3 regions of the Streptomyces sp. M92 genome follow, and region 1 is predicted to be linked to each of the others. Evidence: riboswitches for the same ligand, from Rfam matches in the RefSeq annotation. Region 1 holds a riboswitch; each other region holds the start of a gene.
The links. A riboswitch is a leader RNA that binds a small molecule or an ion and turns the genes downstream of it on or off. The one in region 1 is predicted to bind cyclic di-AMP.
Positions count from the first base shown of each region.

Region 2: it holds a riboswitch for cyclic di-AMP, as region 1 does, so the genes downstream of both, M6G08_RS33955 (LysM peptidoglycan-binding domain-containing protein) here and M6G08_RS17215 (M23 family metallopeptidase) in region 1, are expected to answer to the same signal.
Region 3: it holds a riboswitch for cyclic di-AMP, as region 1 does, so the genes downstream of both, M6G08_RS21150 (M23 family metallopeptidase) here and M6G08_RS17215 (M23 family metallopeptidase) in region 1, are expected to answer to the same signal.

Region 1 is NZ_CP101137.1:3,795,815-3,805,888, reverse strand. It holds gene M6G08_RS17230 (bifunctional acetate--CoA ligase family protein/GNAT family N-acetyltransferase) at 1-2,265, opposite strand, end outside; gene M6G08_RS17225 (HPr family phosphocarrier protein) at 2,466-2,747, shown strand; gene M6G08_RS17220 (GntR family transcriptional regulator) at 2,919-3,614, opposite strand; gene M6G08_RS17215 (M23 family metallopeptidase) at 3,828-4,592, opposite strand; cyclic di-AMP (ydaO/yuaA leader) riboswitch at 4,605-4,769, opposite strand; gene M6G08_RS17210 (M16 family metallopeptidase) at 4,959-6,347, opposite strand; gene M6G08_RS17205 (M16 family metallopeptidase) at 6,344-7,711, opposite strand; gene M6G08_RS17200 (DNA gyrase/topoisomerase IV subunit A) at 8,043-10,074, shown strand, end outside.
Region 2 is NZ_CP101137.1:7,357,603-7,367,676, forward strand. It holds gene M6G08_RS33930 (NAD(P)/FAD-dependent oxidoreductase) at 1-1,317, opposite strand, end outside; gene M6G08_RS33935 (Ppx/GppA phosphatase family protein) at 1,801-2,748, opposite strand; gene M6G08_RS33940 (DUF501 domain-containing protein) at 2,745-3,302, opposite strand; gene M6G08_RS33945 (FtsB family cell division protein) at 3,368-3,850, opposite strand; gene eno (phosphopyruvate hydratase) at 3,950-5,230, opposite strand; gene M6G08_RS33955 (LysM peptidoglycan-binding domain-containing protein) at 5,524-6,246, opposite strand; cyclic di-AMP (ydaO/yuaA leader) riboswitch at 6,250-6,416, opposite strand; gene M6G08_RS33960 (transglycosylase family protein) at 6,600-7,673, opposite strand; gene M6G08_RS33965 (cytochrome P450 family protein) at 7,821-9,116, opposite strand; gene M6G08_RS33970 (nucleoside triphosphate pyrophosphohydrolase) at 9,113-10,074, opposite strand, start outside.
Region 3 is NZ_CP101137.1:4,721,869-4,731,942, reverse strand. It holds gene M6G08_RS21180 (sensor histidine kinase) at 1-261, opposite strand, end outside; gene M6G08_RS21175 (hypothetical protein) at 717-1,421, shown strand; gene M6G08_RS21170 (MBL fold metallo-hydrolase) at 1,593-2,786, opposite strand; gene M6G08_RS21165 (carboxymuconolactone decarboxylase family protein) at 2,965-3,552, shown strand; gene M6G08_RS21160 (TetR/AcrR family transcriptional regulator) at 3,605-4,282, shown strand; gene M6G08_RS21155 (SGNH/GDSL hydrolase family protein) at 4,415-5,200, opposite strand; gene M6G08_RS21150 (M23 family metallopeptidase) at 5,436-6,377, opposite strand; cyclic di-AMP (ydaO/yuaA leader) riboswitch at 6,380-6,539, opposite strand; gene M6G08_RS21145 (tyrosine-protein phosphatase) at 6,962-7,759, shown strand; gene M6G08_RS21140 (DUF6126 family protein) at 7,769-7,891, opposite strand; gene M6G08_RS21135 (helix-turn-helix domain-containing protein) at 7,888-8,523, opposite strand; gene M6G08_RS21130 (aspartate aminotransferase family protein) at 8,612-9,997, opposite strand; gene dxs (1-deoxy-D-xylulose-5-phosphate synthase) at 9,998-10,074, opposite strand, start outside.

The DNA of each region.
Region 1 (10,074 bases):
GGGTTCGGCGGTGGGCGCCGGGTGGCGGGGGCGAGGGTCCGTCGACGCGGTGCTCCGGGACTCGGTGAGCCCGGCGGGCTGCGGGGTCGTGTGGTCAGTCGTCCGGGGGGCCGTGGGCGCGGAGGCCTGCGGATCCGGGGACGCGGAGGCCTGCGGATCCGGGGACGCGGAGGCCTGCGGATGCGGGGACGCGGAGGCCGGCCAGCCCGACGACCTTTCGAGCCGCGTGCCCGACGACGCGGTGGCCCCAGGCTCACCCGGCCCCGCGGCCCCCGGGCCCGAGGAGTCAGTGGTCCGGGGTTCGTAGGGCTCACCGCTCCGGGGGCCCGTGGGATCGCCACCCCCGGGCTCCGCAGGCGCCGGCTGCGGTTCCGTCGGCTGGAGCGCCTGCGGTGCGGTGCTCGCCGCCGCCGAGAGGGCCTCCGCCAGGCCGCCCAGTTCCACGTGGACCACCAGGACCGGCTTGGCCGGCACCGTGGCGGCCGCCGACCTCAGGGCCGCCGCCAGCGCGGCGTCCCCCGCCGACCCCTCCCCCACCGTCGGGATCGCGGTCACCACCACGGCGTCGCACGCGTCGTCGGCCAGGGCCCGGGACAGGGCCGCGTGGAAGTCGTCCGCCGAGGCGGCCGTCGTCAGGTCCAGCGGGGGGTGCGGACGCAGCCCCTCGGAGAGACACGCGTCGTATGTCAGCAGGCCCAGGGACTCGGAGTTCCCCAGGATGGCCACCCTCGGCCCGGAAGGCAGCGGCTGGCGGGCGAGCAGCAGCCCCGCGTCGACCAGGTCGGTGATCGTGTCGACGCGGATCACGCCGGCCTGCCTGAGCAGCGCGGAGACCGTCGCGTGCGGGAGCCGCGTCCCCCGCACGGCGTGTCCCTGCGGTGCCACGCCCCCGTGCCGGGCCCCCTGCACCACGACCAGGGGTTTGACGGCCGCCGTGCGCCGGGCGAGGCGGGTGAACTTGCGGGGGTTGCCGATGGACTCCAGGTACATCAGCGCGACGTCGGTCTCCGGGTCGTCGTACCAGTACTGGAGGACGTCGTTGCCGGAGACGTCGGCCCGGTTGCCGGAGGAGACGAAGGTCGACACGCCGGTGACGCCGGTGACCCCGCCGCCGCGCCGGTGCAGCCGGGAGAGCAGGGCGATGCCGATGGCGCCGGACTGGGCGAACAGGCCGATCCGGCCGGGGCGGGGCGTCTCGGGGGCGAGCGAGGCGTTCAGCCGCACGTCCGCGGAGGTGTTGATGATCCCGAAGGCGTTGGGCCCGATGATCCGCATGCCGTACGTGCGCGCCTGCCGCACGAGGGCGCGCTGGCGTTCGCGTCCCTCGGGGCCGCTGTCGGCGTATCCGGCGGAGATCACCACCAGGCCCTGCACACCGTGCTCGCCGCACTCGGTGACGACCTCGGGGACACGCTCGGCGGGGACGGTGACGACGGCGAGGTCGACCGGCCCGTCGATGTCGCGCACCGAACGGCACGCGGGCACCCCGTCGATCTCCTCCCGGTCCTCGGGGAAGGCCTTGTTCACGGCGTACAGCCGACCGGTGTAGCCCGCGGCCCGGATGTTGCCGAGGATGCTGCGGCCGACTCCCCCCGGCGTGCGGCCGGTGCCGACGACCGCGACCGAGCCGGGCCTCAGCAGCCGCTGCACGGAGCGCGCCTCCGCGCGCTGCTCGCGCGCGTACTGCACGGCCAGCGAGCGGTCGGTCGGTTCGAGGCCGAACTCCAGGCGGACCACGCCGTCCTCGAAACTGCGCTTCTGGGTGTACCCGGCGTCCATGAACACCTTGATCATCTTGGTGTTGGCGGGCAGCACCTCGGCGGCGAAGCGGCGGATGCCGCGCTCCCGGGCGACGGCGGCGATGTGCTCCAGCAGCGCGGAGGCGACGCCGCGCCCCTGGTGGGCGTCCTGGACGAGGAAGGCGACCTCGGCCTCGTCGGCGGGTGCGGTGGCGGGCGTTCCGCCGGCGCCGATCCGGTCGTAGCGTACGGTGGCGATGAACTCGCCGCCGACGGTGGCCGCGAGTCCCACCCGGTCCACAAAGTCGTGGTGCGTGAAGCGGTGGACGTCCTTGGCGGACAGGCGAGGGTACGGCGCGAAGAAGCGGTAGTACTTCGACTCGTCGGAGACCTGCTCGTAGAAGCTGACCAGGCGCTCGGCGTCATCAACGGTGATGGGGCGGACGCGCGCGGTGCCGCCGTCACGCAGCACCACGTCGGCCTCCCAGTGGGCGGGATACTCGTGCCGGTCCGACGAGGTCTGCATGGGCCCCAGAGTACGGCTCGCGTACGACAACGGCGCGAGGCAGTCTGTGGAGGACGGAAGGTCGGGCCGAGGCCGCGGTCCGACGATCACGCGGGGCGGCGCACGGTGCCGTCCCGGCACGCTTCACGATGTGGGAAACTGGTCTAGACAAGACTGGTCTAGACAACATGAAACCTTGAACACCTGAAGGGCAGCATCACATGGCTGAGCGCCGCGTCAACGTCGGCTGGGCCGAGGGCCTCCACGCCCGCCCCGCCTCCATCTTCGTCCGAGCCGCCACGGCCACAGGCGTCCCGGTCACGATCGCCAAGGCCGACGGTTCCCCCGTCAACGCGGCCTCCATGCTGGCCGTCCTCGGCCTCGGCGCCCAGGGTGGCGAGGAGATCGTCCTCGCCTCCGACGCCGATGGCGCGGACGCCGCCCTGGACCGGCTGGCGAAGCTGGTCTCCGAGGGCCTCGAGGAGCTTCCCGAGACCGTCTGACCGACGGAAAGAGCAATGCCGAACGGCCCGCCCGGAGCACCGGGCGGGCTTTTCCTTTTTCTCTTCTTCCCTCTTCTTCCCTCTTGACGGACCGCGGTGCTGCTTTTCGAGGGCATTCGGAGACAGGGGAGAAAACCCCCCGGCCAATACCTCTTGTATACGGACCGCGTGTTAATACCGCAGACTCGCCGTGTTTACGGCACGTTGCGAATTCCTCACGTGCTCCGTCCGCTCGCCCCCGGGGGCGAACCGCAGCCGGTACGCGGGAGCGGACCGCTCGGTGTGCAGCGCCATGAGCGCCCGCGCACGCTCGGCGTCGCCACGGGCCACCGCGTCGGTGATCGCGCCGTGCTCCGCCCAGCAACCCACCGGATCGGCGGGCGTCGCCGCGGCGTACATCCAGGCGATCTTCCGGCGCAGCTGGGTCAGCAGGGCCGCCAGGGAGGGGCTGCCGGCGGCCTGGACGAGGGTGTCGTGGAACCATCCGTCCAGTGCCCGCAGATCCTCACCGTGCCCCTGCCCGGCACGGCCCTGACCGAGCCTGACCAGCCCGCGCAGCACCTTGAGGTGGGCCTCGGTGCGGCGCCGGGCGGCCCGTGCGGCGCCCAGGGGCTCCAGGAGGGCGCGGGTCTCCAGCAGGTCGGCGGCCTCCTGCTCGGTGGGTTCCGCGACGCACGCGCCCGCGTGCCGCCGGGTCACCACGAAGCCCTCGGCCTCCAGCGTGCGCAGGGCCTCGCGGACGGGGACGCGGGAGACTCCGTAGCGGCGGGCGAGCAGTTCCTCGGTGAGGCGGCCGCCGCGCCCGTGGACACCGGCGACGATGTCGTCCCGGATCGCCGTACACACCGAGTGCGCCGGAATACGCATGCCCGACCTCCGCCTTGATCCCCGTGAAAACGTCGACGACTGACATGTATTCAGTGACTCTAGGCCAGTCGGGCGGACATTCCGACGGCAGGCCGGATTTCATGGATGTTTTTTGGACAGCGGTCATGGCCCCCGGACCGCACGCGGAAATGGGAAAGGCCCCGGCTCGGGGAGCCGGGGCCTTTCCAGAATCCTGCCGTCCGCGGTCCGTCGTCAGACGTTCACGCCGTGGGAGCGGAGATAGGCGACGGGGTCGATGTCCGAGCCGTACTCGACGCCCGTGCGGGCCTCGAAGTGCAGGTGCGGCCCGGTGACGTTGCCGGTGGCACCGGAGAGGCCGATCTGCTGGCCGGCGGAGACCGACTGGCCCACCGAGACGCCGATGGACGACAGGTGCCCGTACTGCGTGTACGTGCCGTCGTGCATCTTGATCACGACCTGGTTGCCGTACGCCCCGCCCCAGCCGGCCTCGACCACGGTGCCGACGCCGACGGCGTGCACGGTGGTGCCGGTGGAGGCGTGGAAGTCGATCCCGGTGTGGCTGCCGGAGGACCACAGGGAGCTGCCGGCCTGGTAGGCGGTGGAGACGTACGAGGCGGTGATCGGCGACACGAAGGTGTTGAGGCGCTTGCGTTCGGCCTCCCGCGCGGCGCGCTCCTTGGCCTGGCGCGCCTCCTCTGCCGCTTCGGCGGCCCGCTCGCGCGCGGCCTCCTGGGCCGCCTCGCGGGCGGCGGCAAGCTGGGCGGCCTGCTCCTGGGCGGCGGCCTGGGCGTCGATCTCGTCGGCTACGGAGTCGCCGATGGAGACGACCGGGGTGATCCCGGTCTGCTCCGCCTCGGGCTCGGCGGCGAGCGCCGGTGCGGCGAGGGTGCCGACGACGCCGGTGGTGGCGAGGGCCGCGACGCCCGCCGCGCGGGCGGTGGTGCGGTGCATCCGGCTGGGACGGCGGTGCTTCCCGGTGGCGCGCGTGAACGCCATGTAGAGGCTGGTCCTTTCCTTCCCTCTCGCCTACCGGGTTAGCTGACGGGTTCGGAGGTGGAAGGTCTCCTACGGACCCCCTCGCTGCACGCGCGGGCGCCCGATTCACCCCAGGGACTGCGGTGGGTCCCCGGCTCCCCTGGCTCGCGCCGTACGGGGACTCGGCGATGACTGTCCGGTGCCGCGGGTGCGGCGTACTGCCTGACGAACAGCCCGGAAGACGCTAAGCGCGGCTGCCTTCAATCCTCAAACGCAACAAGCTTTTTGTAGCGCATGCCACAGGGCAGACGGGCCGTCTCTCCCTCAATTCGGACAAACGGTGGCCCTGGTGACACTCAGGTCACCAGGGCCACCACGCGCGCGGCGCTACTCGGCCGGCACCACGGTGACTTCACCGATGCCGAGGGCCTCGACGGGCGCCTTGATCTGTGCGGCGTCGCCGACGAGTACCGTCACCAGGCGGTCCACCGGGAACGCGTTCACGACCGCCGCCGTGGCCTCCACGGTGCCGGTGGCGGCGAGTTGACGGTAGAGCGCGGCCTGGTAGTCGTCGGGCAGGTGCTGCTCGACCTGATCGGCCAGCGTGCTCGCCACGGCCGCCGCCGTCTCGTACTTCAGCGGCGCCACGCCCACCAGGTTCTGCACGGCGACGTCGCGCTCGGCGTCGGTGAGTCCGCCCTCCGCGAGCGTGCGCAGCACCGTCCACAGGTCCTGCAGCGCCGGGCCGGTGTTGGGGGTGTCGACGGAGCCGCTGATGGCGAGCATCGCGGCACCGGTGCCGTCGGGCGCGGAGAGCAGGACCTGCCCGAACGCCCGCACGCCGTAGGTGTAGCCCTTCTCCTCGCGCAGCACGCGGTCCAGGCGGGAGGTGAGGGTGCCGCCGAGGCAGTAGGTGCCGAGGACCTGTGCGGGCCAGACGCGGTCGTGCCGGTCGGCACCGGTGCGGCCGATCAGCAGCTGCGTCTGGACGGCGCCGGGGCGGTCCACGATGACGACCCGGCCCCGGTCGTCGGCGGTCACCGGCGGCACGGGGCGCGGTTCGGCGGCGGAGCCGGTCCACGCGCCCAGAGTGTCGCCGAGCAGCGCGCCGAGGTCGACACCGGTGAGGTCGCCGACGACGACCGCGGTGGCCGTGGCGGGGCGCACGTGCTTCTCGTAGAAGGCCCGTACGGCGGCGGAGTCGACGTTCGCCACCGTCTCCTCGGTGCCCTGGCGGGGGCGCGACACGCGCGAACCGGCCGGGAACAGCTCCTTGGAGAGCTCCTTGGCCGCGCGGCGGGCCGGGTTGGCCAGCTCGTGCGGGATCTCGTCGAGCCGGTTGCGGACCAGGCGTTCGACTTCGCCGTCCGCGAACGCGGGCGCCCTGAGGGCGTCGGCGAGCAGGCCGAGCGCCTTGGCGAGGCGCGAAGCGGGCACCTCCAGGCTCAGCCGGACGCCGGGGTGGTCGGCGTGCGCGTCGAGGGTGGCGCCGCAGCGCTCCAGCTCGGCGGCGAACTCCTCGGCGGAGTGCTTGTCGGTGCCCTCCGAGAAGGCGCGCGCCATGATGGTGGCGACGCCGTCGAGTCCGGCGGGCTCGGCGTCCAGGGGCGCGTCGAGGAGCACCTCCACGGCGACGACCTGCTGGCCGGGCCGGTGGCAGTGCAGCACGGTGAGGCCGTTGTCGAGGCTGCCGCGCTCAGGGGCGGGGAACGCCCACGGCTTGGGCTCGCCGCCCTGCGGCTGGGGGTGGAAGTCCATGGTGGCGAGCTCGGTCACTTGGCCGCCTCCTCGTTGTCGTCGGTGGCGTCGTCCGCGTCGGCGGCGGTCTCGTCGGCGGGGGCGGTGGGCTCATAGACGAGCACCGCGCGGTTGTCGGGGCGCAGGCGGGCCTTGGCGACCTCCTGGACCTCCTCGGCCGTCACCTCGAGCACCCGCTGCACGGCGGTGAGGGCGAGTTGGGGGTCGCCGAACAGGACGGCGTACCGGCACAGTTCGTCGGCGCGGCCGGCGACGGTGCCCAGGCGGTCCAGCCACTCGCGCTCCAGCTGCGCCTGGGCGCGCTCCATCTCCTCGGCCGTGGGGCCCTCCTCGGCGAACCGGGCGAGCTCCTCGTCGATGGCGGTCTCGATGACCGGCACCTCGACGTCACCGGACGTCTTCACGTCCAGCCACCCCAGGGAGGGCGCTCCGGCGAGCCGCAGCAGGCCGAACCCGGCGGCGACGGCCGTGCGGTCGCGGCGCACCAGCCGGTTGTAGAGGCGGGAGGACTCGCCGCCGCCCAGGACGGTGAGGGCCAGGTCGGCCGCGTCGCACGCGCGCGTGCCGTCCTCCGGCAGGCGGTAGGCCGCCATCAGGGCTCGGGCCGGGACCTCCTCCTCGACGACCTCGCGCAGCTGCCCGCCCATGACGTCCGGCAGCGAGCCGTCCCGCGGGGGCTGCTTGCCGTCGTGCGAGGCGATGGAGCCGAAGTACTTCTCGATCCAGGCGAGCGTCTGCTCGGGGTCGATGTCACCGACGACGGACAGCACCGCGTTGTTCGGCGCGTAGTAGGTGCGGAAGAACGCCCGCGCGTCCTCCAGGGTCGCCGCGTCCAGGTCGGCCATCGAGCCGATCGGTGTGTGGTGGTAGGGGTGGCCCTCCGGGTAGGCGAGGGCGGTGAGCTTCTCGAAGGCGGTGCCGTAGGGGACGTTGTCGTAGCGCTGGCGGCGCTCGTTCTTGACGACGTCGCGCTGGTTCTCCATGGACTCGTCGTCCAGGGCGGCCAGCAGGGAGCCCATGCGGTCGGCCTCCAGCCAGAGGGCGAGCTCCAGCTGGTGGGCGGGCATGGTCTCGAAGTAGTTGGTGCGCTCGAAGCTGGTGGTGCCGTTGAGCGAGCCGCCGGCGCCCTGCACCAGTTCGAAGTGACCGTTGCCCTTGACCTGGGCGGAGCCCTGGAACATGAGGTGCTCGAAAAGGTGAGCCAGGCCGGTACGTCCCTTGACCTCGTGGCGCGAGCCGACGTCGTACCAGAGGCACACCGCCGCGACCGGGGTCAGGTGGTCCTCGGAGAGCACCACGCGCAGGCCGTTGGCCAGGCGGTGCTCGGTCGCTGTCAGGCCGCCGGAGTCTGCCTGGGCTGTGGCCGTGTGACCCATGGGCATGTACGTCCCTTCGATCGCGAAACGCTGAGTGGGCTCAGCTGGGTGGAATCTTGGCCGGAACTGCGGAATTCCGCCGATCCTGCCGATCCTGCCACTGTATGCAAGCGTGCGGGCGGCCGGTGGAGTTCCCGGACCGCGTACGCCGAGAGCGAGAACGGGGTCGGCGGCCCGGGGACGGGCGTGCGGGACGAGGGCGTACTCTGCGGGCAGCGCCGGGCCGGGCAGCCCGTGACGGGTCCCGTGACGGGTCCTGGTCGGTCGCTGTCAGTGCCGCGGTCCACAATGGACCGCGTCAGATCACCGTTCACGCTTCAGCAAGGAGCCGGCAGCGATGGCCCGCCGTAGTACGAAGACCCCGCCGCCCGACGACTCGTACGAGGAGAAGATCCTCGACATCGACGTCGTCGACGAGATGCAGGGCTCCTTCCTCGAGTACGCGTACTCGGTCATCTACTCCCGTGCGCTGCCGGACGCCCGGGACGGCCTCAAGCCCGTGCACCGCCGCATCGTCTACCAGATGAACGAGATGGGCCTCAGGCCCGAGCGCGGTTACGTGAAGTGCGCCCGCGTCGTCGGCGAGGTCATGGGCAAGCTGCACCCGCACGGCGACGCGTCGATCTACGACGCCCTGGTGCGCATGGCCCAGTCCTTCTCGATGCGCGTGCCCCTGGTGGACGGCCACGGCAACTTCGGCTCGCTGGGCAACGACGACCCGCCGGCCGCCATGCGGTACACCGAGTGCCGGATGGCCGATGCCGCCGGCCTGATGACGGAGTCCATCGACGAGGACACCGTCGACTTCGGCCCGAACTACGACGGCCAGGAGCAGGAGCCGTCGGCGCTGCCCGCCGCCTTCCCCAACCTGCTGGTCAACGGCGCCTCCGGCATCGCGGTCGGCATGGCCACCAACATGCCGCCGCACAACCTGCGCGAGGTCATCGCGGCGGCCCGGCACCTCATCCGGTACCCGAACGCCGATCTGGACGCGCTGATGAAGCACGTGCCGGGCCCCGACCTGCCCACCGGCGGCCGGATCGTCGGGCTGCCCGGCATCCGGGGCGCCTACGAGACCGGCCGCGGCACGTTCAAGATCCGCGCGACGGTGTCCGTGGAGACCGTCACGGCCCGCCGCAAGGGCCTGGTCGTCACCGAGCTGCCCTTCGCGGTCGGCCCCGAGAAGGTCATCGCGAAGATCAAGGACCTGGTCGGCTCGAAGAAGCTCCAGGGCATCGCGGACGTCAAGGACCTCACCGACCGCGAGCACGGGCTGCGCCTGGTCATCGAGATCAAGAACGGCTTCGTGCCCGAGGCGGTCCTCGAACAGCTCTACAAGCTGACGCCGATGGAGGAGTCCTTCGGCATCAACAACGTCGCCCTCGTGGACGGCCAGCCCCTCACCCTGGGCCTCAAGGAGCTGCTGGAGGTCTACCTCGACCACCGCTTCGACGTCGTACGGCGCCGCAGCGAGTTCCGCCGCGGCAAGCGCCGGGACCGCCTGCACCTGGTCGAGGGCCTGCTCGTCGCGCTGGTGGACATCGACGAGGTCATCCGCCTCATCCGCTCCAGCGAGAACTCCGCCGAGGCCAAGCAGCGCCTGATGGAGCGCTTCTCGCTGAGCGAGGTCCAGACCCAGTACATCCTGGACACACCGCTGCGCCGGCTCACCAAGTACGACCGCATCGAGCTGGAGGCCGAGAAGGACCGGCTCAACGCGGAGATCGAGGAGCTGACCCGGATCCTCGACTCGGACGCGGAGCTGCGCAAGCTGGTCTCGGCCGAACTGGCCGCGGTCGCCAAGAAGTTCGGCACCGACCGCCGCACGGTCCTGCTGGAGTCCTCCGGAGCCCCCGTGGCCGCCGTTCCGCTGCAGGTGGCGGACGACCCGTGCCGGGTGCTGCTGTCCTCGACCGGCCTGCTCGCCCGGACGGTGAACGACGAGCCCCTGGTCACGGACGCCAAGGCCAAGCGGGTCAAGCACGACCTGATCGTCTCGGCGGTGCCGGCCACGGCCCGCGGCGAGGTGGGCGTGGTGACCTCCGGCGGGCGGCTGCTGCGGGTGAACGTGGTGGACCTGCCCCAGCTCCCCGAGTCCATGCCGACACCGAACCTCTCGGGCGGCGCGCCGCTCGCGGAGTTCGTGTCCCTGGAGGACGACGAGACGGTCGTCTGTCTGACCACCTTGGACGAGTCCTCGCCGGGGCTGGCGCTCGGCACGGAACAGGGCGTGGTCAAGCGGGTGGTGCCCGACTATCCGTCCCACAAGGACGAGCTGGAGGTCATCTCCCTCAGGGAGGGCGACCGGATCGTCGGTGGCGTCGAGCTGCGCACCGGCGAGGAGGACCTGGTCTTCATCACCGACGACG
Region 2 (10,074 bases), 3.6 Mb from region 1:
GTAGAACTCCTCGCGCGGGGTCTCCATCGCGCCGAGGGAGACGACCTCGCGCTTGAGGAACATGCCGAGCGTCCAGTCCGCGAAGACGCGGATCTTGCGGTTCCAGGTCGGCATCGCAAGACCGTGGTAGCCGCGGTGCATGTACCAGGCGAGACGGCCCTTGAGCTTGATCTTCATCTTGCCCATGACGATCATCGCGACGCCCTTGTGCAGGCCGAGGCCCGCCACCGCGCCCTTGTTGGCGTGGCTGTACTCCTTCTGCGGGAAGCCCCGCATGCCGGAGACGACGTTGTCGCCGAGGACCTTGGCCTGGCGCAGCGCGTGCTGGGCGTTCGGCGGGCACCAGGCGTTCTCGTTGCCCGCCTTGCGGCCGACGAGGTCGGGCACCTGGGCGTTGTCGCCCGCGGCCCAGATGTAGTCGGTGCCCTGGACCTGGAGGGTGGGCGCGCAGTCGACGTGACCGCGGGGGCCCAGCGGCAGGCCGAAGCGGGACAGGGCAGGGTTCGGCTTGACGCCGGCCGTCCACACGATGGTGTTGGAGTCGACCTCGAGGCCGTTCTTCAGCACCACGTGGCCGTCGACGCAGGAGTCCATGGAGGTGGACAGGTAGACCTCGACGCCGCGGCCCTCGAGGTGCTCCTTGCCGTACTGGCCGAGCTTGGGGCCCACCTCGGGGAGGATCTTGTCGGCGGCGTCCACGAGGATGAAGCGCATGTCCTCGCGGGAGACGTTCTTGTAGTACTTGGCCGCGTCGCGGGCCATGTCCTCGACCTCACCGATGGTCTCCGCGCCGGCGAAGCCGCCGCCGACGAAGACGAAGGTGAGCGCCTTGCGGCGGATCTCCTCGTCGGTGGTGGAGTCGGCCTTGTCGAGCTGCTCCAGGACGTGGTTGCGCAGGCCGATGGACTCCTCGATGCCCTTCATGCCGATGCCCTGCTCGGCGAGGCCGGGGATCGGGAAGGTGCGGGAGACCGCGCCCATGGCGATGACCAGGTAGTCGAAGGGCAGCTCGTACGCCTCGCCCACCAGGGGGGCGATCGTGGCGACCTTGCGGTCCTGGTCGATGGTGGTGACCCGGCCGGTGAGGACCTCCGCCTTGGGAAGCACGCGCCGCAGGGGGACGACGACGTGCCGCGGGGAGATGTTGCCGGCGGCGGCTTCGGGGAGGAAGGGCTGGTAGGTCATGTACGACCGCGGGTCGACGACGGTGACGGTCGCCTCGCCGTAACGCATCTTCTTCTGGATGCGTCGAGCTGCGTACAGGCCTACGTACCCACCGCCTACTACGAGGATCCTGGGACGCTCCGTGGTGCTCATGCCATCGAGTATCCACCCGCCCCAGGGGGGTCGATCGTGCGCCCCTTCACAAGCTCATGTGAGGGCTGTGTTACCATTCGCCGCCCGAGTGACGGAGATCATGGCGAGCAGTGGAACCAGCGTGTACGGCACTCCGTTGTCAATGCCGCGTGAGCTGCTCCTCCGCATCGCCGGGGCCGGTGAACCAGTCCGCCCACGCCCCCCTCCGGGCCTCTGTCGGGACACCGTCCTGAACACGTTCAAAGGGCAGTTGAACCCCCAAAAGGGTCAGCGGGCGCACTTTCGCCGCCCGACCGGGCCCAATTCCTTGTGAAGAACTTCACGAACTTTCCCGACAGGACGTCACCGGAGGGCCCCGAAGGACCGCGAAAGGCCCCCCGGGAGCCGCTCAATCGTCGTCCGCACCGCTCAGACCGCGACCGCCGACGCCTGCGCTCACGCCCGCGTTCAGGCCCGCGCTCACGCCCGCGTTCAGGCCCGCATTCACGCCTGCGCCAGCGACCACGCGATGCCGTCGAGGATGTCGTGCTCGCTCACCACAACTTCCTCCGCGCCCGTCCGCTCCATGATCGCCAGCAGCACCAGCGCGCCCGCGCCGATCACGTCGACGCGCCCGGGGTGCATGGAGGGAACGGCCGCGCGCTCGGCGTGGGTGGAGCGCAGCAGCCAGTCGCTGATCTCCCGTACGCGCTCCAGCGAGACCCGGGAGTGGTGGATGGCGGCCGAGTCGTACTCCGGCAGTTCCTGCGCGATCGCGGAGACGGTCGTCACCGAACCGGCCAGCCCCACCAGGGTGCGCGCCTCGCGCAGCGGCACCGTCTGCTCGGCGAGGTCGAGGGCCGCCTCGATGTCGGCGCGCATCGCCGCGACCTGCACCCCGGTGGGCGGGTCGGTCACCGCGCCGTCGTGCACCAGGTGCCGCTCGGTCATCCGCACGCAGCCGACGTCCACGGAACGGGCGGCGCGCACGTGGTCCTCACCGACGACGAACTCGGTCGAGCCGCCGCCGATGTCGACGACCAGATAGGGCTTGTCGAGGTGGTCGCGGCCGGCCAGCTCCTTGGTGGCCCCGGTGAAGGAGAACTCGGCCTCCTGGTCGCCGGTGATGACCTCCGGCTCCACCCCGAGGATGTCCAGCACCCCGCGCACGAACACGTCCCGGTTCTCCGCGTCCCGGGAGGCGGAGGTGGCCACGAAGCGCAGCCGCTCGGCGCCGTGCTCCTTGATGACGGCGGCGTACTCGCGGCAGGCGGCGAAGGTCCGCTCCAGCGCCTCGGGCGCCAGCCGCCCGGTGCGGTCGACGCCCTGCCCGAGCCGCACGATGGTCATGCGGCGGTCGAGGTCGGTCAGCTCGCCCGTCTCCGGGTGCGCGTCGGCGACCAGCAGGCGGATGGAGTTCGTGCCGCAGTCGATGGCGGCGACCCGGGTCACTTGGCGTCCTCCCCGTCCGTCCCGTCCGTCCCGTCCGTCCCGGAAACCGTCACGCACGGTCCCTTGCGCCACCACTCGGGCAGCATCGCGATCGCCTCGTCGCCCAGCGGGTTGACGCCGGGACCGGCCGCCAGCGAGTGGGCGACCAGGACGTGCAGGCACTTCACGCGGTCCGGCATGCCGCCCGCGCTCGGGAAGCCGGTCAGCTCCTCGATCTCGTCGCGGCGCCGGATGTAGTCCTGGTGCGCGGCCCGGTAGGCGGCGGCCAGCTCCGGGTCGGCGGCCAGGCGCTCGGTCATCTCCTTCATCACGCCGTTCGCCTCCAGCGTGCCGATCGCGGAGGCCGCCTTCGGGCACGTCAGGTAGTACAGCGTGGGGAAGGGCGTGCCGTCGGGCAGCCGCGGCGCCGTCTCCACGACGTCCGGCTGGCCGCAGGGGCAGCGGTGGGCGATGGCGCGCAGGCCGCGCGGGGGGCGTCCGAGCTGCTGCTCGAACGCCTCGACGTCCGCGTCGGTGGGCTCGGTGCGCTCGGTGGTCGGCGGGGGAGTCTGCATGACTGTCTTCTGCTGGTCTTCCTGTTGAGTCACGGCCGGTGCGGTCGTTGCGCTGCCCGCACGGCTCACCGCCGGTCGGCGGCGGCGTCGGCCTTGTCGATGCCGTCCCACACGTTCCGGTACCAGGGACGGTCGGCGGCACCCGCCTCGGCGCGGGCCTGCCGGGCCGCGTCCGGGTCGACGACGATGAACCCCGTCTCCCCCGGCATCACGTAGTGCAGCCGCAGCCGGACCTGCTGCTCGGCGTAGGCGTCGTCCTGCCAGCGGGCCTTGAGGTCGCGCAGCTCCTCGACCCGCTCCCGGGTCTCCTGCTGCTGCCGCCGGAGGTCGGCGATCTCGGCGCGCTGGGCGACGTACTGCCGTATCGGGTAGGCGAGGGCGACGACGAGCGAGCAGAGCACCATCGCCAGCAGCGCGGCCCGGCCGGTCAGGCGGGAGCGGCGGGCCTGGCGCTTGGTCTGCGAGCGGTAGACCCGGGCCGCGGTCTGTTCCCCGATGATCCGGATCCTGGTCGCGGTGGAGAAACGGTCCCGGTCCTTCACCGCCATGTCTGTCCCCGCCTTCAGTCCACACGTGCGTACGTCCCCGCACACGGTACGGGACCGAGTACGGGGACGTACGTACGACGCTGCCTACAAGGGCGGTGCTCAGCCCTTGAAGCGGGGGAACGCGCTGCGGCCGGCGTACACCGCGGCGTCGTCGAGGATCTCCTCGATGCGCAGCAGCTGGTTGTACTTGGCGACGCGCTCGGAGCGGGCCGGGGCGCCGGTCTTGATCTGGCCGCAGTTGGTGGCGACGGCCAGGTCGGCGATGGTGACGTCCTCGGTCTCGCCGGAGCGGTGGGACATCATGCACTTGAAGCCGTTGCGCTGGGCCAGCTCCACGGCGTCCAGGGTCTCGGTCAGCGAACCGATCTGGTTGACCTTGACGAGGAGGGCGTTGGCGGCGTTCTCGTCGATGCCGCGGGCAAGGCGCTCCGGGTTGGTGACGAACAGGTCGTCGCCGACGAGCTGGACCTTGTCACCGAGCTTGTCGGTGATGGTCTTCCAGCCCTCCCAGTCGTCCTCGAACAGCGGGTCCTCGATGGAGACCAGCGGGTACGCGTCGACCAGCTCGGCGTAGTACTCGGTCATCTCGGCGGCGGAGCGCGTCTTGCCCTCGAAGGTGTAGGCGCCGTCCTTGTAGAACTCGGAGGCGGCCACGTCGAGCGCCAGGGCGATCTGCTCGCCGGGGGTGTAGCCGGCCTCCTTGATCGCCTCGAGGATGAGGTCGAGGGCCTCGCGGTTGGAGCCGAGGTTCGGGGCGAAGCCGCCCTCGTCGCCGAGGCCGGTGGCCAGGCCCTTGCTCTTCAGGACCTTCTTCAGGGTGTGGTAGACCTCGGCGCCCCAGCGCAGGGCCTCGGAGAAGGACTCCGCGCCGATCGGGGCGATCATGAACTCCTGGATGTCCACGTTGGAGTCGGCGTGCGAGCCGCCGTTCAGGATGTTCATCATCGGCACCGGCAGCAGGTGCGCGTTGGGGCCGCCCAGGTAGCGGAAGAGCGGCAGGTCGGACGCCTCGGAGGCGGCGTGGGCGACGGCGAGGGAGACGCCGAGGATGGCGTTGGCGCCCAGCGAGCCCTTGTTGTCGGTGGCGTCCAGGTCGAACATGGCCTGGTCGATCAGGCGCTGCTCGGTGGCGTCGTAGCCGACCAGCTCCGGGCCGATCTGCTCGATCACGGCGAGGACGGCCTTCTCGACGCCCTTGCCCAGGTAACGGCCGGCATCGCCGTCACGGAGTTCGATGGCCTCGAAGGCGCCGGTGGAGGCGCCGGAGGGAACGGCGGCACGACCCGTGCTGCCGTCGTCGAGGCCGACCTCGACCTCGACCGTGGGGTTGCCTCGGGAGTCCAGGATTTCCCGGGCTACGACGACGTCGATGGACGGCACGAGCATCTCCTTCTTCAATGTGACGCTTCGGTGTGACGCGCGGGTCCGAGGACCGCGGCGGCTCTGCGGGACCGAGCCTAACCGGCTCCGGGCGATCGGCCAGCCGATCGCCCACCCGCTGGACAGAACCGAGAGTAAATTGTTTCCGAACGGAACAAAGACGTTTCCGAAAATCCGTTCGGGATCACGGGTGATTCCGGGGCTGGATCCAGGGCTGGATCCAGGGCGCGAAAAACCCGCCCCGGTGCGTACGGGGGAACACGCACCGGGGCGGGAGTCACGGGGGCCGCCGCTTACTTCAGGTGCAGCTGCTGGCCCGGGTAGATCAGGTCGGCGTCGTCGACGATGTCGCCGTTCAGCTCGAACAGCTTCGCCCAGCCGCCCTTCACGTCGTGCTCCTCGGCGATCGAGCTGAGGGTGTCGCCCTTGACGACCTCGTACTCGCCGTCGCCCTTCTCGACCTTCTTGCCGGTCGGGGTGGTGACGGTCTTCTTCTCGGCGGGCTTGTCGGCCTTCGGCTCGGCGGCCGGACGCTCGTCGGAGCGGGAGGCCTTCTGCTCGGTGGAGCGCTCGGCGGTGGAGGCGCTGTCCTGGCTCTGCGAGGAGCCGCTGTCCTGGCTCTCGGAGCCGCCGCCGGTGTACGCGGCGTTCGACAGGCCGGTGCCGCAGACCGGCCAGGCACCCTTGCCCTGACCCGCGAGCACCTTCTCGGCGATCTCGATCTGCTGCGCCTTGGTCGCCTGGTCCGCGGTCGCGGCGTACTGCGTGCCGCCGTAGCCGGCCCAGGTGGAGGCGGAGAACTGCAGACCGCCGTAGTAACCGTTGCCGGTGTTGATGGACCAGTTGCCGCCGGACTCGCACTGCGCGACGGCGTCCCACTCGGACGCGGTGGCGGCGGAGGCGTTGCCGGCCGCCATCAGCGGGGCGGCGACGGCGGCACCGGTGACACCGGCGACGGCGACGATACGGGTGGCCTTGGACGGACGGCGGTGCTTGCCCTTGCCGGAAAACAGCATGGTTGATCCCCTCACCGACGCCTGCGAGGTGAGCTGTCGGGTTCGGGCCGGTTGAGTTGCCCGGCCGGGTCCCTCGCGGAACTCGGCTCCACCCCTAGCCGCTCCGGCTCAACTGCCCGGTGCGGCACTTACCTTGGTTCCCCCGCTCCTGCCTGCGGCGCTCGAAGCGACGACTGTTCCCGTGCGGCCGCTGGCAGGATTCGGCGTTGCGGCAGCCGGGGCCCGCGATGGCGAGCGGTCATGACCGTAGACACGCGCTCCGCGGATTTTCAAAGACGATCACGGCTTCTGAGACCTATCTCTCACGAGATCCAAAACGGACATAAAGTCTCTAACCGTGACGTGAACTCCCCCTACTTTTCGCCCGATTCGCCCGTGACCGTGAGCTTCTGACCGGGCAGGATGTGGTCCGGGTCGGAGCCGACGACGTCCTTGTTGCCGGCGTAGAGCGAACGCCACCCGCCGTCGAGGTCAAGGGAGTCGGCGATGCCCCAGAGACTGTCTCCGGAACGGACCGTGTAGGCGCCGTCCACGGCCTCCCGCGCCTCACCCTCACCGCGCGAGGCGTGCCGGCCCGAAGAGGCGTCCGCACGGCCGTCCGTACGGCCGCTCGCCGCACTCTCGTCGGCACTGTCGCCGCGGTGCCGCCCCGCACCGGACTCGCCACCGTCGGCGGCCGTCGACGCACCGTCACTCTGCCCCACCTTGTCCGTTCCATCGGCCTTGGTGGTTCCTGTGGACGGGCCGCCGGATTCCCGCGGGTCGGCACCCGCCGAGGAATCGGATTCGACGGAAGTGCCCGGCTTGGGCGTTTCGTCCTCACTGGTCGACGAGGGGTCAGAAGTCGGCGCGGGGGACGACGAAGGAGACGCCCCGGCGGCCGGTTCGGACGTCTCGCCCGAACCGGTCGAGCCGGACGGGTTCGTGGAACCGGACGGGTCGGCCGTGCCGGACGGGTCACTCGCCTCCGGGGCGGTGGGCGTCGGCGAGGGATCCGCGGTCCCCGACGAACCGTCACCGGCCGAACCGGTGCCGCCGTCCAGGACCCCCGAATCGTTGCCCAGTCCCGCGAGCAGACCACAGGTCGGCCAGGAGGCGATGCCCTGGTCCGCGTGTATGTTCTCGGCGACTCTGATCTGCTGCGAGCGGCTGGCCTGGTCGGCGCTGCGCGCGTACTCCAGGCCGCCGTACCGCTCCCAGGCCTCCTGGGAGATCTGGAGGCCGCCGTAGTACCCGTTGCCGCTGTTCTGGCTCCAGGCGCCGCCGGTCTCGCACTCGGCGACCCGGTCCCAGTTCGCGCCGTCGGCCGCGTGGGCGCCGGTGGCGCCGAGGAGGGGGATCGCGATGGCGGAGCCGGTCACTCCGGCGGCGACGACCAGGGCGGGAGCCTGGCGGGGGCGACGGTGACGACCGTTCCCGGAGAGCATGCGACGACCTTTCACGAGACAGCGGGGACCGCGCGGCGGTAACGCTCAGGCCACGCTGATCCGTGAACGTATAGGCAGATGATCGCTTGTCACAAGTTCATGCCGCGCAGATCACGTGAAGATCACAAAGTTGAGCGCGTGTCACTTTTACTTCGGGGGCGCACCATGACCCGCCGATGCCGCGACGGGTGTGAAGGACACGGGCAGGGTGCGCAGGCCTCGCATGATGAGACCGCCGCGCCAGCGCAGTTCACCGGGCTCCGCGGCGAGCCGGAGGTCCGGGAGGCGGGTGAGGAGCGTGGCGAGCGCGGTCTGTCCCTCCAGCCGGGCGAGCGGGGCCCCGAGGCAGTAGTGGATGCCGTGTCCGTACCCCAGGTGCTGGCTGTCCCGGCGGGCGAGGTCGAGGGTGTCCGGGTCCGTGAAGCGCTCCGGGTCCCGGTCGGCGGCGGCCAGGACGACGAGGACGGGGTCGCCGGGCGCGATGTCCTGCCCGCCGAGGGTGAGCGGCCGGGTGGCGAAGCGCCAGGTGGCCATCTCCACCGGGCCGTCGTAGCGCAGGAGTTCCTCGACGCCGGTCTCCAGCAGGCCCCGCTCGCCGGCGGCGAGGGACGCCTGCAGGCGGTCCCGCTGCTCGGGGTGGGTGAGCAGGGCGTACGTACCGTTGCCGATCAGGTTGACGGTGGTCTCGAAGCCGGCGAAGAGAAGGATGAAGGCCATCGCCGCGGCCTCGTTCTCGGTGAGGTGCTCGCCGTGGTCGGAGGCGCGGATGAGGCCGGAGATCAGGTCCTCGCCGGGGCCGGGCTCGGGCGGCAGCGCGGCCCGCTTGCGGTGGATGAGGTCGGCCAGATAGCCCCGCATCTTCTTCACCGACCGCGCGACCCCGCCCCGGGGGCCTCCCCCGTGACGGATCATCATGCCCGCCCAGTCCCGGAAGTCGTCCTGGTCCTCGCGGGGGACGCCGAGCAGGTCGCAGATGGCGTAGATGGGCAGCGGGAAGGCGAACTCGTGGATCAGGTCGGCGCTCCCGGTCCGCGCGAACCGGTCGATGAGGTCGTCCGCCAGCTCCTGCACCCGCGGCGCGAACTCCGCGACCCGGCGGGGTGTGAACGCCTTGCTGACCAGCCGGCGCAGCCGGGTGTGGTCCGGCGGGTCGATGTTCAGCAGGTGGGTCATCAGCTCGGCCTTCCGCTCCCCCGGAATGCCGGTCTTGCCCTTGGCGTGCGCGGGCTCGTCGTGGTGGGCCGGGTTCTTGGACAGCCGCGGGTCGGCGAGCGCCTGCCTGGCGTCCGCGTACCGGGTGACCAGCCAGGCCTCCACTCCGCTGGGCAGCCGGGTGCGGTGCACCGGGGCGTGCTCGCGCAGCCAGGCGTAGGCGGGGTAGGGGTCGGCGGCGAACTCCCAGGTGAACAGCTCGGGGGCCGGGGCGGGCGCGGGGCCGGTCATGCCTCCACCTCCCTGATCGCGTCCCGGTAGGCGCGGGCGGCCGCTCTCAGGGCCGCCTCGGGGTCCGTGCCCTCGGACTCGGCGCGGGCGGCGAGGGCGAGCAGTTCGTAGCCGATGCCCTCGCCGGAGGGCAGGGGGACCGGGAGGCCCGCGGTGCGGACCCGGGAGGCGAGCTTGGCGGCGAGGGCCAGGCCGGGCTGGCCGAGGGGGACGCCGTCGGTGACCGAGGCGCGCTGCTTCTCGTCCGCCTTGGTGCGCAGCCAGTGCTCCCTGACCTCCTCGGGGGTGGTCGCCGTGGCGTCGCCGAAGACGTGCGGGTGGCGGTGGACGAGTTTGTCGACGATGGTCGCGGCCACGTCGTCGACGGAGAACGGCGCGTCGAGGTCCTCCTCGGCGATGCGGGCGTGGAAGACGACCTGGAGGAGCACGTCGCCCAGTTCCTCGCGGAGCTCGTCGCGGTCGCCGTCCTCGATCGCCTCGACCAGTTCGTACGCCTCCTCGATCGCGTACTTGGCCAGGCCCTTGTGGGTGCGCTGCGAGGACCACGGGCACTCGACGCGGATGCGGTCCATGACCTGGACGAGGTCGAGCAGGCGGGCGCCGGGGAGGTCGTAGGAGGCCGGGAGCAGTTCCAGATCCGGCATGGAGAGGCGGCCGGAGCCCGCGAGGCGGGCCAGCCCGTCGGTGAGGGCGGGCTCGCCCTCACCGGTGGCGACGACGACCACGGTGTGCCCGCCGGCGCAGGCGGTGACCAGCTCCTCGGCGGCCGGGGCGGCCTCGTCGACCCGTATGCCGGCCTCGCGCAGATACGGCAGCTGCGGGTGGGCACCGTCGGCGCACAGGACGCGGTCGGCGGTGCGCAGGGCCTGCCAGGCGGGCCAGGACAGCAGGCCGGGGGCGACGCGGTGGCTGGTGGTGAGCAGGACGATGCGGCCGGGGTCGGGAGCGGTGCCGGGAG
Region 3 (10,074 bases), 930 kb from region 1:
GGCCACGACGGTGACCGAGACCGCCCCGGCGAGCACGCCCCACAGGACCAGGCCGGGCCGGACGCCGGTGGACCGGATGGTGAACAGGACGACCGCGCAGGCGCTGAGGGCGACCGCGACGGGCGGCAGTACGGCGAGGCGCAGGAGCTGGGGCCGTATGTGGGTCTCGGTCAGTGCGGGGGCGGTACGGGAGGCCGGCCGGCCGTGCCGCCCGCCCTCGCGGCGGTCTGCTCGCGCGGCCGGGGCGCGGAGGTGAGACATCGGGGTCCTCGTACTGGTCCGTTGGTCCGTCGGGCCTGGGATGCGCGCGTCGGACGGACGCCACGCGGACAGGCGACCTACGCCGCCCGACGGACACTGACAGTAGTCGCCCGAACGGCATGCGCGATGGGCAGTTGCCAAAGTCCCTCGGACAACGTCCCGCTCTGGTATGAGGCCTCGTACGACAGACCGATAAGCCGGTGAAGGTTCTGTTCCAAAGAGGCCGGAGAACGATCGGGAGCCACCCAGAAGAGATCAGAAATGGTCACTGTCGGTAGCGGTCGCTTGAGTCCTGGCCGCGTGCAACCGCCGGCTCACACGCTCCAGGGCAGACATCGCGCGGAGCACAACAGCCGAAGAGCCACGCCGCCACGCCACCTTCGCGCCTGCGCCGGCCCCAGGGGGTGAACCCCCCTGTCCCGGCCCGGCTTTACCCCGGCTTTACAGTAAGAGGCATGCGCATACGCAAGATCGCCCCAGTCGTCGTGGCCGCGGTTCTGCTCACCGCGGGATGCGGGTCCGACGGAGACGGCGACAACGGGGACAACAACAGCCAGAACTCGGCCGGGAGCGGCTCGCAGCAGCAGGAGCAGAAGCCGGAGAGCAAGCCGCTCGCCGTCGAACTCACGCAGGCCCAGGCCGAAGTCGTCCAGGACAACGACGACCTCAAGACGCCGCAGCCCGAGCCCGACAGCGGCTCGGAGTTCACGGAGAAGGTGGAGCACAGGCTGCGCAAGGACCTGCTGCGGGCCGCGAAGGTGAACGGGAAGACCACCGCCGACTGTCCGGCGGGCGTCACCCTCGAGGCTTCCGCGGCCAGCACGTGCACGGCCTCCTACGAGGGCGTCGAGATCCCCTTCACGGTGAAGATCGCCGACGACTACGGAGCCGGCGACTTCCTCATCCGGTACGACGCGCAGCAGGAGAAGGACCTCCTCGTCGCCAAGCGCGTCTACCAGGAGTTCTGGGAACGTCACGAGGACAGCGGCGGCTACGAGCAGAAGCTGACGTGCGACGAGATACCGGCCGTCAAGGCCGTCGAGAAGGGCGCCGACACCGGTTACAAGTGCCAGGTGTGGCACGAGGCCGGCAACCGCACCACGAACTTCTCGGTGGTCATGGACACCTTCGGCTACTCGTTCACCCCCGTCGACAACTGAGCGACCCGCCCCTCAACGCCACCGGCCCGTCGCACCGTACGACGGGCCGGTGAAGGTCTGAACTGCCGAGCGGGCCACCACCAGCACCCACGAGCCCGTCCGCCGCCTCCTGGGCGCGCGGAGGACGCCGCGGCATCCGAACCGCCCGCTGCCGCCGGTCCACGACCGGCCTCACCGCTCGCCCGCGAGGTCGAGATCGCCGCTGCGCGTCTCGGCCGCCTTCTCGGCACCTCGGGCGCGGTGCCACGGGCGCGCGATCGGCTGGGACACCGCCCGCCACCACGGCTCCACCGGCAGCTCCCCCGCCGGCTCGAACGGCTCGCCCGGCCGCGGAAGGGCCACCGTCTGCCCGACCTCCTCGGCAGCGTCCCCCGTCCACTCCGCCGGCTCCGCCCACGCGTGCGGCGCGAGGTTGAAGGTCCCCCAGTGGATGGGCAGCAGGGCGCCGCCCGGCCGTCCCTGCTGCAGGTCCAGGTGGGCGCGGACGCCCTCCTCGGGGGTCATGTGGATGTCCGGCCAGAACTCGGCGTACGCCCCCAGCTGGATCATCGTGGCGTCGAAGGGTCCGTGGGCGGCGCCGATGTCCTTGAAGCCGTCGAAGTAGCCGGTGTCCCCGCTGTGGAAGACGCGGTGCTCCGCACCGGCCACGACCCAGGACGCCCAGAGGGTGTGCTGGGTGTTGCGCAGGCCGCGTCCGCAGAAGTGGCGGGCCGGGGTGGCGGTGAGCGTGAGGCCGCCGACGCGGGTCGACTCGTGCCAGTCCAGTTCGCGCAGCCGGCCGACGGGGACGCCCCAGTGTTCGAGGTGGGCACCGACGCCGAGCGGCACCGCGAAGAGGGTGTCGGTGCCGGCCAGCGCCTTGATCGTGGGCAGGTCCAGGTGGTCGTAGTGGTCGTGGGAGATGACGACGACGTCGACCGGGCCGAGGGCGGTGAGGGGCACCGGGACCGGGTGCAGCCGTTTCGGCCCGGCGAACGGGACCGGGGAGCAGCGCTCGCCCCAGACGGGGTCGAAGAGGACCCGCTGGCCGTCGATCTCGGCGAGCACGCTGGAGTGGCCCATCCAGGTCAGGCGCAGTCCGGTGGCGGGCGGCCGGGCGAGGTCGGCGAGTGTGGTGGCGTGCACGGGGACGGTGCCGCGCGGCGCGCGGCCGAGCCGTGACTCCTTGTCGAAGTAGATCTTGGCGAACTCACGGGCCGACCCGGAGGGCCGGGTCCGGGCGGTGCCCCCGGGGTTCTGGAAGACGCCGTCGCGGAAGTTCGGCGAGCGGCGGATGCGCGCCATGCGCGCGCCGGTGGGCTCCGCGCCGAAGGCCGCGGGCAGCGGCAGGCGGAGCCCCTGGTTCGGGGAGCGGAAACCGGCCACGGTACCTCCAGGTGAAGTGGATCGGGCTCTCCATTGTCGTCTCGTGCGACTCTCGCCCGACGTCACTCGAACGACCGATGTCACATCCGTGTTCCCTGCGTCCGTCGTACCGGTGTGGGCGCCCCGCAGGAGCGCCCGGAAGCGCACGGCACGACCGACGGACAGGAAGGTGGCCCCCATGGCCCGCGTATCGCTCACCCCGCCCCGCACGATCTTCTTCCGCGTGATGGAGTGGTACTCCCGGCGGACGTACGGCAAGGTCCTGGACCCCGGCAAGGCGCTCGCCCACAATCCGCGGGTGCTCTGGGGCGACCTGCGCTTCGAGCAGTCCGTCGCCAAGTGGAAGAGGCTGGACTCCGACCTGAAGGCGCTCGCCGTGATGGCCTCGGCCGCCTCGATCGGCTGCTCGTGGTGCATGGACTTCGGATACTGGGAGAACGCCGAGCGCGGCATGGACCGGCGCAAGCTCCACGACGTGCCGGTGTGGCGGGACAGTGACGTCTACACGCCGCTGGAGCGGGACGTCATGGAGTACGCCGAGGCGATGACGGCGACGCCGCCGACGGTCGGCGACGAACTCGCCGCCCGGCTGCGCACGGCGCTGGGCGAGCCGGCGTTCGTGGAGCTGACCGCCATGGTCGCCGTCGAGAACCTGCGCTCCCGTATCAACGCGGCGCTCGATCTGACCAGCCAGGGATTCAGGGACTCGTGCGAGGTGCCCGGCGCGAGGCCCACGGACGCGGCCGCCCCGGCGACGGCGGACTGAGCCTCCCGGCGGCTTTCGCCGCAGGTCCGGGCACCTGTATAGGGTGACGGGCGTGGGGAGAGTCCGGTTGAGTGTGGCGCAGCGGCGCGAGGAGCTGCTGTGTGCGGCCGTGGAGCAGATATCGGCGCGGGGCGTGGCGGCGTTGCGGATCGCCGACGTGGCCGCCGCGCTCGGGGTCAGCAACGCGCTGGTGCTCTACCACTTCTCCACGAAGGAGAAGCTCGTCGCCGCCGCGTTCACGCACGCCGCCCAGGACGATCTCGCGCGCCTGCACAAGCTGCTCGGACGGCGCACGTCGGCGCTGCGCCGGCTGCGGGCGGCCGTGCGGTGGTACGCCCCGACCGGGCAGGCCAAGGGCTGGCGGCTGTGGATCGAGGGCTGGGCGGCGGCGCTGCGCGAACCCGCGTTGCGGGAGGTCACCCGGGACCTGGACCGGCAGTGGAAGGCGGCGCTCTCGGGGGTCATCGCCGAGGGCGTGGCCGCCGGGGAGTTCCGGTGCGCGGATCCCGACGGCGCCGCCCTGCGCCTGACCGCCTTCCTCGACGGACTGGCCGTGCAGCTGACGTCGTACGCGGGAGCGGTGCCCCGGGCCCGGGCCCGCGAGTGGACGGACGAGGCGCTCGCGCGGGAGCTGGGCCTGGCCCGGGAGACGGTGACGGCGTCGGGAGGCCGAGGCCGTTCCGGCGGATCGGGCCGCGGGGACGCGGCGGCTCCCCGTCAGCGCCGGTGAGGCGGAGCCGGAGCGTCCGTGCCGCATGGCCGGGAGTGGCGTCTGCCGGGCCCCACGTCCTCGGTACGGCCGCCGCACAGACCCCGGGTTCCGGCCCCGCCCGTGAAGTCTCGCCGTTTTCCGGCGGGTGCGTCAGGCCACCGACGCGATCCGCATCTTGATGTCGTCCGCCGACAGCGTCCCCTTGGCGCTCACGTGGTCGCCCGAGGACTCGCCGCGCAGCCGGCGTCCGATCCACGGCACCAGGTACTCGCGGGCCCAGTGCACGTCGTCCCTCCGGACGTCCAGGGTGCCGCGGGGCGGCAGCGGCGGCCAGGGCTGGTCCGGGTCGGCGGGGACGGGCAGGCCGAGGACCTGGCCGGCGCGCAGCGCCACCCGCGTGTGGCCCTCCGGCGACAGGTGCAGCCGGTCGGCGTCCCACGCCCTGCGGTCCTGGACCGTGCGCAGCGACCACAGGTCGAGCACGGGGCAGCCGTAGCGGTCGGCGACGGCACGGACGTGTCCGTTGTACGTGGCGATCTTGCCGCGCAGGTGCTTGAGGACGGGCACCCCGCGGGTGTCGAATCCGGTCGTCACCAGGACGGTGCCCGCGACGGCGGTCAGCGCGGCCACCGCCCGCTCGAACCGCTCGGCCACCTCGTCGGGGTCGGTGCCGGGCCGGATGATGTCGTTGCCGCCGGCGCAGAACGAGACCAGGTCCGGCGCGAGTTCGACGGCCCGCGGCACCTGCTCGGCCACGATCTGGTCGAGCAGCCTGCCGCGTACGGCGAGGTTCGTGTACGTGAAGTCGCCCTCGGGGCGCCGGTCCGCGAGCAGTACGGCGAACCGGTCGGCCCAGCCGACGAACGCCCCGTCGGGGCCGGGGTCGCCGACGCCCTCGGTGAAGCTGTCCCCCACCGCCACGTACGACCCGATCACTGTTCTGCTGTCACTCTTCGAATCGTCTGCCACATCGGCCCATCATTCACCTCGGAATGTGACCTACGCGACCGTAGGAAAGGGTTGACGGCCGGTGAGAAACACCACGCCTAAAGTGTTCACCAATTCAGGAATACGTCGGCGGACGGACGGGCCGGAGTGCGGACAGGCCGAAGGCCGGACCCGGGGATCCGGGTCCGGCCTTCGGTGGCGCGGGGCCGCGCCGGAACGGCTGTCAGAGAGAGACGCCGTGCGAGCGCAGGTACGCGATCGGGTCCACGTCCGAGCCGTAGTCCGGGGTGGTGCGGATCTCGAAGTGCAGGTGCGGGCCGGTCACGTTGCCGGTGGCGCCCGACAGGCCGATCTGCTGACCCGCCGTCACGGACTGACCGGCCGAGACGGAGAGGGAGGACAGGTGGGCGTACTGGGCGTAGTGGCCGTCGGCGAGCTGGATGACGACCTGGTTGCCGTAGGCGCCGCCCCAGCCGGCGGAGACGACGGTGCCCGCGCCGACGGCCTTGAGGGAGGTGCCGGTCGGCACGACGAAGTCGGTGCCGGTGTGGTAGCCGCTGGACCACATGCTGCCCGACTGGTGGTACGGGGTGCCGATGGTGCCGCTCGGGACCGGCGAGGTGAAGCCGCTGGTGGTGCCGGCGGACTGGGTGCTCGTGCCGGAGGAGCCGGAGTCCGAGGAGGCCTTCCCGGCGTCCGAGGACTTCTCGGCCTCGGCCGACTCGGTCTTCTCGGCGGACGGCTTCTGCTCGGTCTGGGCGGGCTTCTCGGCAGCGGGCCGCTCGGCCTTGGCGGCCTGTCCGCCGAGCGTGAGCTCCAGGCCCGGGTGGATCAGCGACGGGTCGGACCCGACGGCCTCGCGGTTGTCCGCGTAGAGCTTCTTCCAGCCGCCGTCGACGTCCTGCTCGTCGGCGATCTTCGAGAGGTAGTCACCGCTCTTCACGGTGTACGTGCGCGAGTCGGAGTTCTTCTCGGCGGCGGCCTTCTTCGCCGACGTCGGAACGGACTGCACGGCCTGCTCGGAGACGGACTGAGCGGGGGCGGCCTGGGCGCCGGCGGCACCCATCAGCGGGAGCGCCAGCGCGGCGCCGCCGGTTCCGGCGACGGCGATGGCACGGGTCAGGCGCATGGCCTTGGTACGGCGGTGCTTACCCTTCGCGGGCATGGCGAATTCCTCTCCGGCGCCTGCGAGGTGAGCTGTCGGGTTCGGGCTGGAGATGCCCGGCCGCGCCGAGACGCGGCTTTACCCCAAGCCGTTCCGGGAACCGGAACAGGCGGTGTTACCTGTGGGTCCCCCGCTCCTGCCGTGTACGGGTGGTGGATGAATGCGGGCTCCGGTCGGCGGCAGGATTAGGCGTCCGTCCGGATCGGTGGTGAACGTAAGGGACCAAGACGCACAGGGACAAGCGAGGGGTTCCGTCGACGGGTGTTCCGGTTGATCCATTACCGGGAGCGGCCGTCACACTCCGTCGATTCCCGAGGAGCCGTTTCCCGTGAACGGCCCTGGAAACCAGCTGGATTACGTGAACATGACGGGCAACGCACCGTCACGGATATGACGCTGCTCACGCGTGTCTCCCTCAGCCCCTTTTATTCCGGACCGAGTTGGGATTAAGGCTCTATTTCGGGCAGAAGGCCCAGACGTGGCCCAGTCGGTTCACTTCGCCCCTGCGTCTCCGCACCGTGCCGTATCGTCGAGTGGCACCCGTCGGCGAGTGGCGCAGGCGGGGCGGAGTGGGAGGAGCCCCCGTGACGCAGCAGGTGCCGTCGACCGAACCCGAGCTGGCCGGGGTGCGCAACTTCCGCGACGTGGGCGGGCTGCCGACCGTGGACGGACGGAGGGTGCGGCAGGGGGTGCTGTTCCGCAGCGGCCACCTCGCGCACGCCACCGGGGAGGACGCCGCGTTCCTGTCCTCGCTGGGTCTGCACACGATCTTCGACTTCCGCAACGCCGCCGACCAGAAGCTCGACGGCCCGGACGTCGAGCTTCCGGGCGTGCGCAATGTGAACCTGCCGCTGAGCGACCCGGCCGACGGCGCCGAGTTCTGGAAAATGGTCCGCGACGGCGACCTCGACCAGCTGCGCGAGATCCTCGCGGACGGCAAGGGCGCCCAGCGAATGATCGACTCGTACCGCATGATCATCAAGGAGCGCACGGCGGAGCACTCCCGGGTGCTGCACGCGCTCGCCGAGGACAGCGTCCCCGCCCTGATGCACTGCGCGGCCGGCAAGGACCGCGCGGGCCTGTCGATCGCGGTCACGCTGCTCGCCCTCGGCGTCGAGCGCGACGCCGTCGCCGAGGACTACCTGAAGTCGAACGCCACGCACCGCCGCTACAAGGTGCGCCGCAGCAGCACCGCCGCCTCCGCCTACTCCCCCGAGGTCATGGAGCTGCTCAGCCCCCTCTTCGACGCCCGCGCCGAGTACCTGGCGGCGGCCTTCGAGACCGTCGAGCAGACCTGGGGCGGCGTCGACGCCTACCTGGAGAAGGGCCTGCGGATCACTCCGCAGACCCGGGAGCGGCTGCGCGAGCGGATGCTGGACTGAGGCGGCCACTCACCCGCTGTTGGCACCCACCTCGAAGAGCAGGTAGATGAAGGCCGCCAGCACGTGCCCCACGACGAGGTAGATGAAGAGCCGCACCCAGACCGCGCGCGGCCACTTTTCCTGCATGTTCATGATGTCTCTCCAGGGAAGGGGTGGCCCGGCGTGGTGGCCGGTCCCAGGCACAGCGCCGCCGTCGGGCTCTGGAGCAGCGTGTGGACGAAGAGGAGGTCGACCCCGTCGGCGTCCCGGGCGGCGATGCGGTGCGGGGTCAGCGAGTCGAAGTGCGCGCTGTCGCCCGGGCCGAGCCGGTGCACCGCGTCCCCGAGCCGGAGTCGCAGCCGGCCCCGCAGGACGTGGATCCACTCCTCGCCCGGGTGCACCCGCACGATGTCGCCCTGGGAGCCGTGCGGCACGTGCACGCGCAGGGCCTGCATGCCGCGGCCGGCCCCACCGGCCTGCCAGTACGTCCAGCCGCCGGCGAAGGTCGGTTCCATGGCGTCGGCCCGCACGACCGCCTCCCGGTCCGCGGCCGTCTCGCCGAGCAGCTCCGAGACGGTCGTACCGTAGACACGGGCGAGGGACAGGAGCATCGGCAGCGAGGGCTGGCGCTGCCCGGTCTCCAGCCGGGAGAGGTGCGCGGGCGACAGCCCGGCGGCACGGGCCGCGGCCTCCAGGGTGAGGGCGGCCCGGCGCCGCAGGGCCCGCAGCTGCGGCGCCACGACGGACACCGCATCGGCCGGGGGACCGGACTCGTGGGAGGTCATGCCTCCCATTCAGCCCGAACATTGCCCGGCAGGCAATTTTCTTGCCTGTGAGGCAAAGAGCCTCGGGCGGCGCTTCCGCCGCGGCCCCCTAACGGTTGGCGACCGCCTGCTTGACCAGCGTCTTGCCGAAGTCCCACATCAGGCCGCCGCCGTTGTGCGCGTCCTCCATCACCTCGGTGAAGGCGTCCACGAACCGGTCCGCGTCCGCCATGTCGATGATCAGGGGCGGGATCAGTTTGATCACCTCCAGATGGTCGCCGGACACCTGGGTCAGGATGTGGTGGCGCTGGAGCAACGGCACCACGACCATCTGCGCGAAGAGCCCCTTCCGGGCCGCCTGGAGCATCGTCCAGCGGCTGCGCAGCTTCAGGGACCGGGGCCGGCCGAACTCGATGCCGATCATCAGCCCCCGGCCCCGGACGTCGGCGAGCAGCTCGTAGCGGTCCACCAGCGCCGCGAGCCGGGACTTCAGCCGCTCACCGACCGCGGCGGCGTTCGCGACGATCTCCTCGTTCTCCATCACGGACAGGACCGCGAGCCCGGCGGCCATGGCCTGCGCGTTGGACCCGAAGCTCGCCGAGTGGACCTGGACCCGGTCCATCGAGGAGTACACCTTCTGGAAGATCCAGTCCTTGCCCAGCGTGGCCCCCACGGGCACGTACCCGCCGGACAGCGCCTTGGCCACGCACACCAGGTCCGGCTCGACGCCGTCCTCGTGCTGGAAGGCGTAGAACCTCCCGGTCCGGCCCAGCCCCGTCTGCACCTCGTCGGCGATCAGCAGGGCCTTGTGCCGGTGCAGCAGTTCCTGCGCGGCGCGCAGATAACCGGGCGGTGCCTCGTGCACGCCCTTGCCCTGCACGGGTTCCACGATCAGCGCGGCCACGTCGCCCTTCTTCAGCTCCCGCGCCAGTGCGTCCACGTCCCCGAGCGGGACGGAGGTGTCGGGCAGCAGCGGTGCGAAGCCGTCGCGGAAGCTGTCCTCGCCGTTGACGGAGAGCGAACCGGTGGTCAGTCCGTGGAAGGCGTGCGCGCAGTACAGGATCCTCGGTCTGCCGGTCGCGTACCGGGCGAACTTCAGCGCGGTCTCCACCGCCTCCGTGCCGCTGTTGCCGAAGAAGACGCGGTCCAGGTGGGGACTGTACGACAGCAGCTTCTCGGCCAGCAGTCCGGGCAGCGGCGGGCAGTCGAAGCGGGTCAGGTCGGCGAGCGAGGCGTCGAGGACGTCGTGCAGTGCCTTGCGGACGACGGGGTGGTGGCGGCCCAGGCCCATCACCGCGAACCCGGCGAGCATGTCCAGGTAGTCGTTGCCGTCCGCGTCCCAGAAGTGCGCGCCCTCGGCCCGCTCGTAGACCTTGTCGAAGCCGATGGTGCGCAGCATGCGCGGCTGCTGGTGGTTGAGGTACTTGCCGTGCAGCTCGTACCGTTCGGCTCCGCGCTCGGCCAGGAGCGCGGTGAGGTCGAACTCCTTGGTCATTCAGTTCTCTCCTTGCACTGGCATGGCGGTGGGGCCGTGACCGGTCTGTCCGGCGACGGCCAGGCTCGCGCCGATCC